One region of the Variovorax sp. P2_H12 genome, then DNA from elsewhere that is predicted to be linked to it. Evidence: riboswitches for the same ligand, from Rfam matches in the RefSeq annotation. Region 1 holds a riboswitch; the other holds the start of a gene.
The links. A riboswitch is a leader RNA that binds a small molecule or an ion and turns the genes downstream of it on or off. The one in region 1 is predicted to bind cobalamin.
Positions count from the first base shown of each region.

Region 2: another riboswitch for cobalamin. It lies ahead of AC1DYK_RS18890 (bifunctional adenosylcobinamide kinase/adenosylcobinamide-phosphate guanylyltransferase); the one in region 1 lies ahead of AC1DYK_RS32365 (TonB-dependent receptor).

Region 1 is NZ_JBFUFO010000060.1:22,064-25,461, reverse strand. Features, by position in the region: gene AC1DYK_RS32375 (IclR family transcriptional regulator) at 1-554, opposite strand, end outside; gene AC1DYK_RS32370 (hypothetical protein) at 699-932, shown strand; cobalamin riboswitch at 1,150-1,411, shown strand; gene AC1DYK_RS32365 (TonB-dependent receptor) at 1,537-3,398, shown strand, end outside.
Region 2 is NZ_JBFUFO010000024.1:102,021-105,418, forward strand. Features, by position in the region: gene AC1DYK_RS18890 (bifunctional adenosylcobinamide kinase/adenosylcobinamide-phosphate guanylyltransferase) at 1-1,460, opposite strand, end outside; cobalamin riboswitch at 1,542-1,779, opposite strand; gene AC1DYK_RS18895 (DUF904 domain-containing protein) at 1,849-2,073, shown strand; gene AC1DYK_RS18900 (cell division protein ZapA) at 2,073-2,408, shown strand; gene AC1DYK_RS18905 (sulfite exporter TauE/SafE family protein) at 2,686-3,398, shown strand, end outside.

The DNA of each region.
Region 1 (3,398 bases):
ACATGCCGGACCTGTGTCAGGCACTGCATCAGCGCGCCGACGTCGGCCAGGCCCGACTGCCCGGTGGCCGGCAGTGGCATTGCGGTGTCGGTGCCATAGAGCGCGCCGATCTCGGCCGGCGTCAATCGGGAGAGCAGGGCGCGGCCCATGGCGGTTCCGGGCGCCGCGCGGCGCGAGCCGGGCGAAGACAGCACCTGCACCGGCGTGTCGCCGTTCAGGCGTTGAAGCACCACCGTCTCCGCGCCGTTGAGCGCGGAGAGATAAGCGGTCAGGCCGCTCTCGGACGAGATCTGCAGCAGCGTTTCGCGGCAGGCGTCGTCCAGCGGCGTCGCGGCATAGGCCGTGCGGGCCGCGCGGCCGAGCAGTGCACCCGGGCGATAGCGCCGGCTGTTGGCGTGCTGGTCGAGCAGGCCGTAGCGCGTCATCTGGTTGAGCAGGTGCGAGGCAGAACTCTTGGGCAGGTCCAGGCGGGCGGCGGCCTCGGTGAAGCTGAGGTCGTCGGTGCCTTCCGCGAAAAGCAGAAGCACGCGCTGGACGTTACCGAGAATACTCATGGTTGTTCGATAAAATGGAACTCAAGTTCGGCTTTTTCGTAATCGTATCAGGGATGCACGTTCGACGCGAGGGGGCGGCCACGCTCTCCGGCCTACGACCTCGTGCCCGCACCTGTGGTCAGTCTGGAGAGGCGCGACCTGGCCTTGACCGTCGGCGACTACGGTCGCACGGCCAGCATCTACAACCTCCTGTCGCAGGCGGGGCGTTTCGGTTTGTCGGCGGAAGAGGCGCGCGGGCAAATCGATCGACTCGTCAATGTCGTCCAGCATTGGCGCGACGGCTTCCTCGCCTGCGGCGTGTCGGCCAAGGACATCGACTACATCGCTCCGGCCATCCTGCCCGACCGCTTCTTCTTCGAAAGGCATCCCGAAGCGTGAGGAGCGATGTCGGTTTGGGTTCTGTGGCGCCAAGACGAGGTTGGACGCATGGATGAAACCTGCATCAGGGTCGCTGGCCAGTGGAAGTATCTGTACCGGATGCACGGCTTCAAGTCATTCCGATCCGCGCGAGCGCTGATTGCCGGCATCGAGACGGCGCCCCGTCGGCGCTTCCTATAATCCGCCCCGACGGTAGATCGCTCCTTGCTGGAGCGATCTCCGCCACGGTTCGAAGGTGCCCCCCATGCCGGAAATGGTTTGGGAGGTTAAACGGGAAGCAGGTGCGCGCGTCGATGACGCGCAATGCCTGCGCTGCCCCCGCAACGGTAAGCGGATAGAGAAGTTTCGAGTGAGCACCTGCGGGTGTTCGCAGCCACTGCGCTCGAGTCGAGCGTGGGAAGGCGAGGCTTCTGTTGTTGTGCGCAAGCGCATGACAGCAACCCGCGAGCCCGGATACCGGCCTTCGCAATCGCCTTCGGACGCTGCGGGAGTGCGTTTGTCCGGGCTGCTCGGCACCTGCGTGCCGGGTTGGCATCGGCTCGTGCAATTGCAGCGTGTGTCTCTTTGAACAGCCCAGCGGGAATGCGGGCTAGAGGAACAGCATATGCGCAAGCCTGCCGAGCTCGGGGCCTGGACCCGGGTTTCAGGTCCTTTCACGACCCAACACATCACGATCCCGGGCCTTGTCGCTCTGCTCGCCAGCACCTCGGCGCTGGCGCAAGTGAGCTTGCGACCCGTCGAGGTGACGGCCACCCTGCAGGATCAGGCGCCGGCGCTTCAGGCAACAACCGAAGTTGCCGGCAGGCTGGGCCTGAGCGTCATGGAAACGCCGGCTTCGGTCGAGGTGATCAGCCAGGAAACCATGGAACGGCGTGGCGCACGGACTTTCGAGGAGGCCTTGCGCGGCGGCGTGGGCATCACTGCCGGTGGAGCGCCCGGATCGCCATCGGTGATCTCGACGCGCGGCTTCACCGGCGGCTTCATCACCTATCTGTTCGACGGCGATCGCATTGCGGTGCCGACGATGGTGAGCCGGACCCAGGACACCTGGAACTATGAGCGCATCGAAGTCCTGAAGGGCCCCTCTTCGGTGCTCTACGGTGAAGGCGCCATCGGCGCGGCCATCAACTTCGTGACCAAGCGACCCGACCGCAACAACCCTGGGGCCGAGGCCATGCTTTCCTATGGAAGCTTCGGCACGGCCAGGGCCGGCGTCGGCCTGGGCGCCAACGTGGGCGAGGCCAGCGCTTTCCGACTGGACTACAGCCATCAGCAGACCGATGGGTACATCGACCGCAACAAGCAGCGCTACGACAACCTCACCATGGGCTTCAGCACGGCATTGACGCGTGAGCTCACGCTCGATCTGTCGATGGACTACGCCAGGGACAGTGCGCTGTCCTATCAGGGCACGCCGCTGGTGCCGCGCGCCTATGCGCTCCAGCCGACGGACATCGTCAGCGACGCCGGCGGGCGAGTGGTCGATCGCGGCATCGCGTTTCGCAACTACAACTTCGACGATGCCGAGATGAGTGCGGACAGCCTCTGGACGCGCGCCAAGCTCAGCTGGCAGATCGCGCCGGAATGGAAGCTGCGCAACCAGCTTTCCTACTACACGGCGGACAGGACGTGGCGCAATGCGGAGTCCTATGCCTTCGCCACCCCGCGCCGCATCGTGCGCGACCTGGTCGGCATCACCCACGACCACCAGATCCTGACGGATCGGCTCGATCTCACGAACACGTCGCCGATCGGGGGAATGAAGAACCGGTTCGTGGGGGGGCTTGAATACACGAAGACCGACTTTTCTTCCAACCGCGACTTCTCCAACGGATCGACCGCAGCCAACAATGCGCTCTCAGTGAGCGAGTTCGCCACCATCCCGGGACGCTACGGCGTCTTTGCCGCGAACCCCGCCCTGTTCGCGGGTGCCGGCAATCGCACGATCTTCGACGCACGGATTCCCACGGGTTCGATCTTCATGGAAGATGCCCTGTCGGTCAGCGACCGATGGACCCTCGTGGGCGGCCTGCGGCAGGACTACGTGAAGCTGGAGCGCCAGAACATGGACCTCAACACCGGGGCCCGGGCATCGTTCACGCAGAGGTACAAGCCCACATCGGCGCGTCTGGGCGTGGTTTTCGCAATTGACCCCGACACCTCGGTCTATGCCCAGTACTCGAACGCAAGTGCGCCGGTCGGTACGGGCAACCTCCTGCTGCTCTCGGCGACCAACGCCGCCTTCAGCCTCTCGACGGGCAAGCAGCTGGAGCTCGGCCTCAAGCAGTCGGCGCTGGAGGGCCGCCTCGACTACACGCTGGCGGCCTACAGGATCGAACTCGACAATGTGCTGTCGCGCGATTTCAGCAACCCGACGCTCACGGTCAACAGCGGCAAGCAGTCCGCGCAGGGCCTGGAACTCGCCGCGGCCTGGAAGGCGACACGCGAGCTGACACTGAGCGGCAA
Region 2 (3,398 bases), on a different contig from region 1:
ATGAAGCCCTGGATCTTGTTGTCGTAGCCCACCAGCTTGACCGTGTGGGCGCCCTGGGTCCAGGTGATCCCGAGGTCGGTGTTCTTGCCCTCCTCCGGCTGCAGCGCCGGATTGCCGAAGCCCGAGTAGTAGAGCTGGTTGAACGAGGGCGCCGTGAAGCTGGTGCCCTGCGACACGTTGACGCGCCAGTTCGGCGTGATGCGGTAGGCATAGCCGGCGAACCAGGTGTTGCTGTCGCCGAACTGCGAATTGCTGTCGTGCCGCGCGTCGAGTTGCCAGCTGTGGGCGCCCGAATTGCCGTTGAGGCCGACGAAGCCCGAATCGATGGCGCGGTCGGTCACGGTGTAGCGGGTGTCGCTCCTCACGTCCTGTTCGCGGCGCTCGAGCCCGGCGACCACGGTGCCGATCGGTGTCACGATATCGTTCTGCCAGAGGTACTGGTCCTGGACGGTCTCGAACAGGCCCGGCAGGTTGAAAGGCGCGGCCACGATCGCGCGCGTGTAGTCCTCGCTGCGCGAATAACGCAGCTGGGTGGTCCAGTTCGACATCACGAGGCCGCGGACGCCGACGTAGCCGGTCTGGGTGCGCAGGGTGCCGCGCGTGTCGCGGTTCGGGCCGTCGTCGAAGCGGTTCAGCCCGTCGGCGTAGAGCATGGCGGCGTCGAATTTCCAGTCCGGGTTGAGCTGGTAGCCGAATGACGCATTGACCGCGGTCTGGTTGAAGGGGTCGTCGTCCGGATTGAAGTTGCCGAACTGCACCTTGGGGTTGGTCGACGAGAACTTCGCGTTGAGCGTGCGCGCGACGTCAAGCGAATAGGTCGCGGCCCCCGCGGCGCCGCTGAAGCCGCCGGTGATCTGCTTGTAGCTCTCGCTGCCGATCGTGGTCGAGGCGTGCGGGGCGAACACCGGTTGACCCGGGCTCGCCCTGCGCGTGAAGATCTGCACCACGCCGCCGACGCCGTCGCTGCCGTAGAGCGCCGAGGCCGGCCCCTTGACCACCTCGATCCGGTCGATCATCTCGACCGGGATGTTGTCCCACACCGGCGTGCCGAGCGTGGCGGAGCCGTAGCGGACGCCGTCGATCAGCAGGATCGTATGGCGCGGCTCGGCGCCGCGGATGTACACGCTGCTCGCTTTGCCGGCGCCGCCGTTGGCCGAGATCTGCACGCCGGCCAGCCGGGCCAGGATTTCGGGCAGGGTGCGGCTCGCCTGCTGCTCGATCTGCTCCCGGTCGATGACCACGGTGTCGGACACCAGTTCGTCGGCGCGGGTCGGCACCCGGGTCGCGGTGACCACCATCTCGGGCAGCGCGGGCGCCGCCTCCTGGGCCGACGCCAGCGTAGGGACGCCGACAGCACCGGCAATCAAGGCCGCGACGGCCGACGAAATGGCATGGGCGCGGGGCCGCAGCCGCGGCAAGGCGCACCGGGAGGCGGGCTTCAAAAAAGCGCAGGTTTTCATGGGGGCGACAAAAGGTCAAAGTCCTTCGCCGGCTTCCCCGCCAGCGCTTGGACGTCATGGCCGCCTGCATGCATCGCGCATGCGGCAGCCGCCTCGTTGGCCGGTATCCGGGCTGGCAGTGCAACCCTCGTCGCCTTCCCGGGCACCTGTTTCAGGGCACCCAGTGGCTGATTGACGAGGGCGGCGCCCGAGGGCGCCGACTGCTTGACCGTTGCGGGGGCAGCGCAGGTTGGTTCGGCCCCGGGGGGCTTCGACTCCTGCTTCCCGTTGAACTGCGACGCGTGAACCGCGGCGCGAGCACCAACGAGCGGAATTGTAGGGTTTGTCGGCATGTGCCCGGAACAACCCGGCGCGAACGCGCCGGCGGCGGAACCTACAATCGCCCTCCATGCCAGCATCGAGCCGTATTGACCAGATCGCCGAGCGCGTCGAGCGCCTGCTCGTGCGCCACGAAGAAGTACAGCGCACCAATGCGTTGCTGCAGGACCAGGTCGACGCGCTCACGCGCGAACGCGACACGCTCAAGTCGCGGCTCGCCGCGGCGCGCACGCGCCTCGACGCCCTGCTCGATCAGCTCCCGGTCGATCCCACCCAAGACGCCAGCTCTTCCTGATGAAACAAATCGAAGTCCAGATCATGGGCCAGAGCTACCTGCTCGGCTGCCCCGAAGGCGGCGAGGCGCAATTGCGCGACGCGGTCGAGCGCGTCGACGGTGCGATGTGCAAGATCCGCGATGCCGGCAAGGTCAAGGCCCGCGACCGCATCGCGGTGCTGGCCTCGCTCAACCTGGCCTTCGACCTGGTGCAGCGCGAAGCGGCGCCGGCCCCGGTGCCTGCACCTGTACCTGCGCCAGCGCCCGCGGCGGACGCCACCGAAGACGAGGTCCGCGCCGTGCAATTGATCCAGCGCCTGGACCAGGCCCTGGCCGGCGACGGACATCTCCTCTGAAGATCCGGCGCGCCCGCGGCTGCAGGGCGTAAAATACGCATCGTCTGCGGTGCGAGGCTGGGCTCTATATTTCCTTGTACCAATGCTCTCCGGAGCAGGGCTTGGAATATCGCTTGGCAGGTGTGATCATCTCGCGTCAGATGAACCCGAAGCCTTGCTGACCTCGCCCACCTGAACCCTGGTTCAGGATGCGGGTTCGGCTCACACTCGCAGACACCTCTCACTGACAGCCACGGCCCCGCGATCGGCGCCGTGGCTTTTTTCTGGATCCTTGCGAATGACCATCGAACCCCTGCTGATCGCCGAACTCGCCCTGCTCGGCATTGGCACCGGATTCCTCGCCGGCCTGCTCGGCATCGGCGGCGGCATGCTGATGGTGCCGTTCATCACGATCATCCTCGGCCAGCGCGGCGTCGCCGCCGATCTCGCGGTCAAGATGGCGATCGCGACCTCGATGGCGACCATCATCTTCACTTCGATCTCCAGCGTGCGCGCCCACCATCGGCGCGGCGCGGTGCGCTGGGACATCGTCAAGCGGCTCGCCCCCGGCATCGTGATCGGCAGCCTGGCCGGCAGCCTGGGCGTCTTCAGCCTGCTCAAGGGCACCGCGCTGGCGATCTTCTTCGCGCTCTTCGTCGGCTTCTCGGCCACGCAGATGTTCCTCGACAAGAAGCCCAAGCCGACGCGCCAGATGCCGGGCACCGCGGGCCAGCTCGGGGCCGGCGGCGCGATCGGTTTCATCTCCGGCCTGGTCGGCGCCGGCGGCGGCTTCATCAGCGTGCCTTTCATGACCTGGTGCAACGTCGCGATCCACAACGCGGTCGCCACCAGCGCCGCGCTCGGCTTCCCGATCGCGGTCGCCAACGTGGCCGGCTACGTGGCCAGCGGCCAATCGGTGCAGGGCCTGCCGGCGGGCTCGTTCGGCTACATCTGGCTGCCGGCGCTGGCGGTGATCGCGGTCTGCAGCTTCCTGGTGGCGCCGTTCGGCGC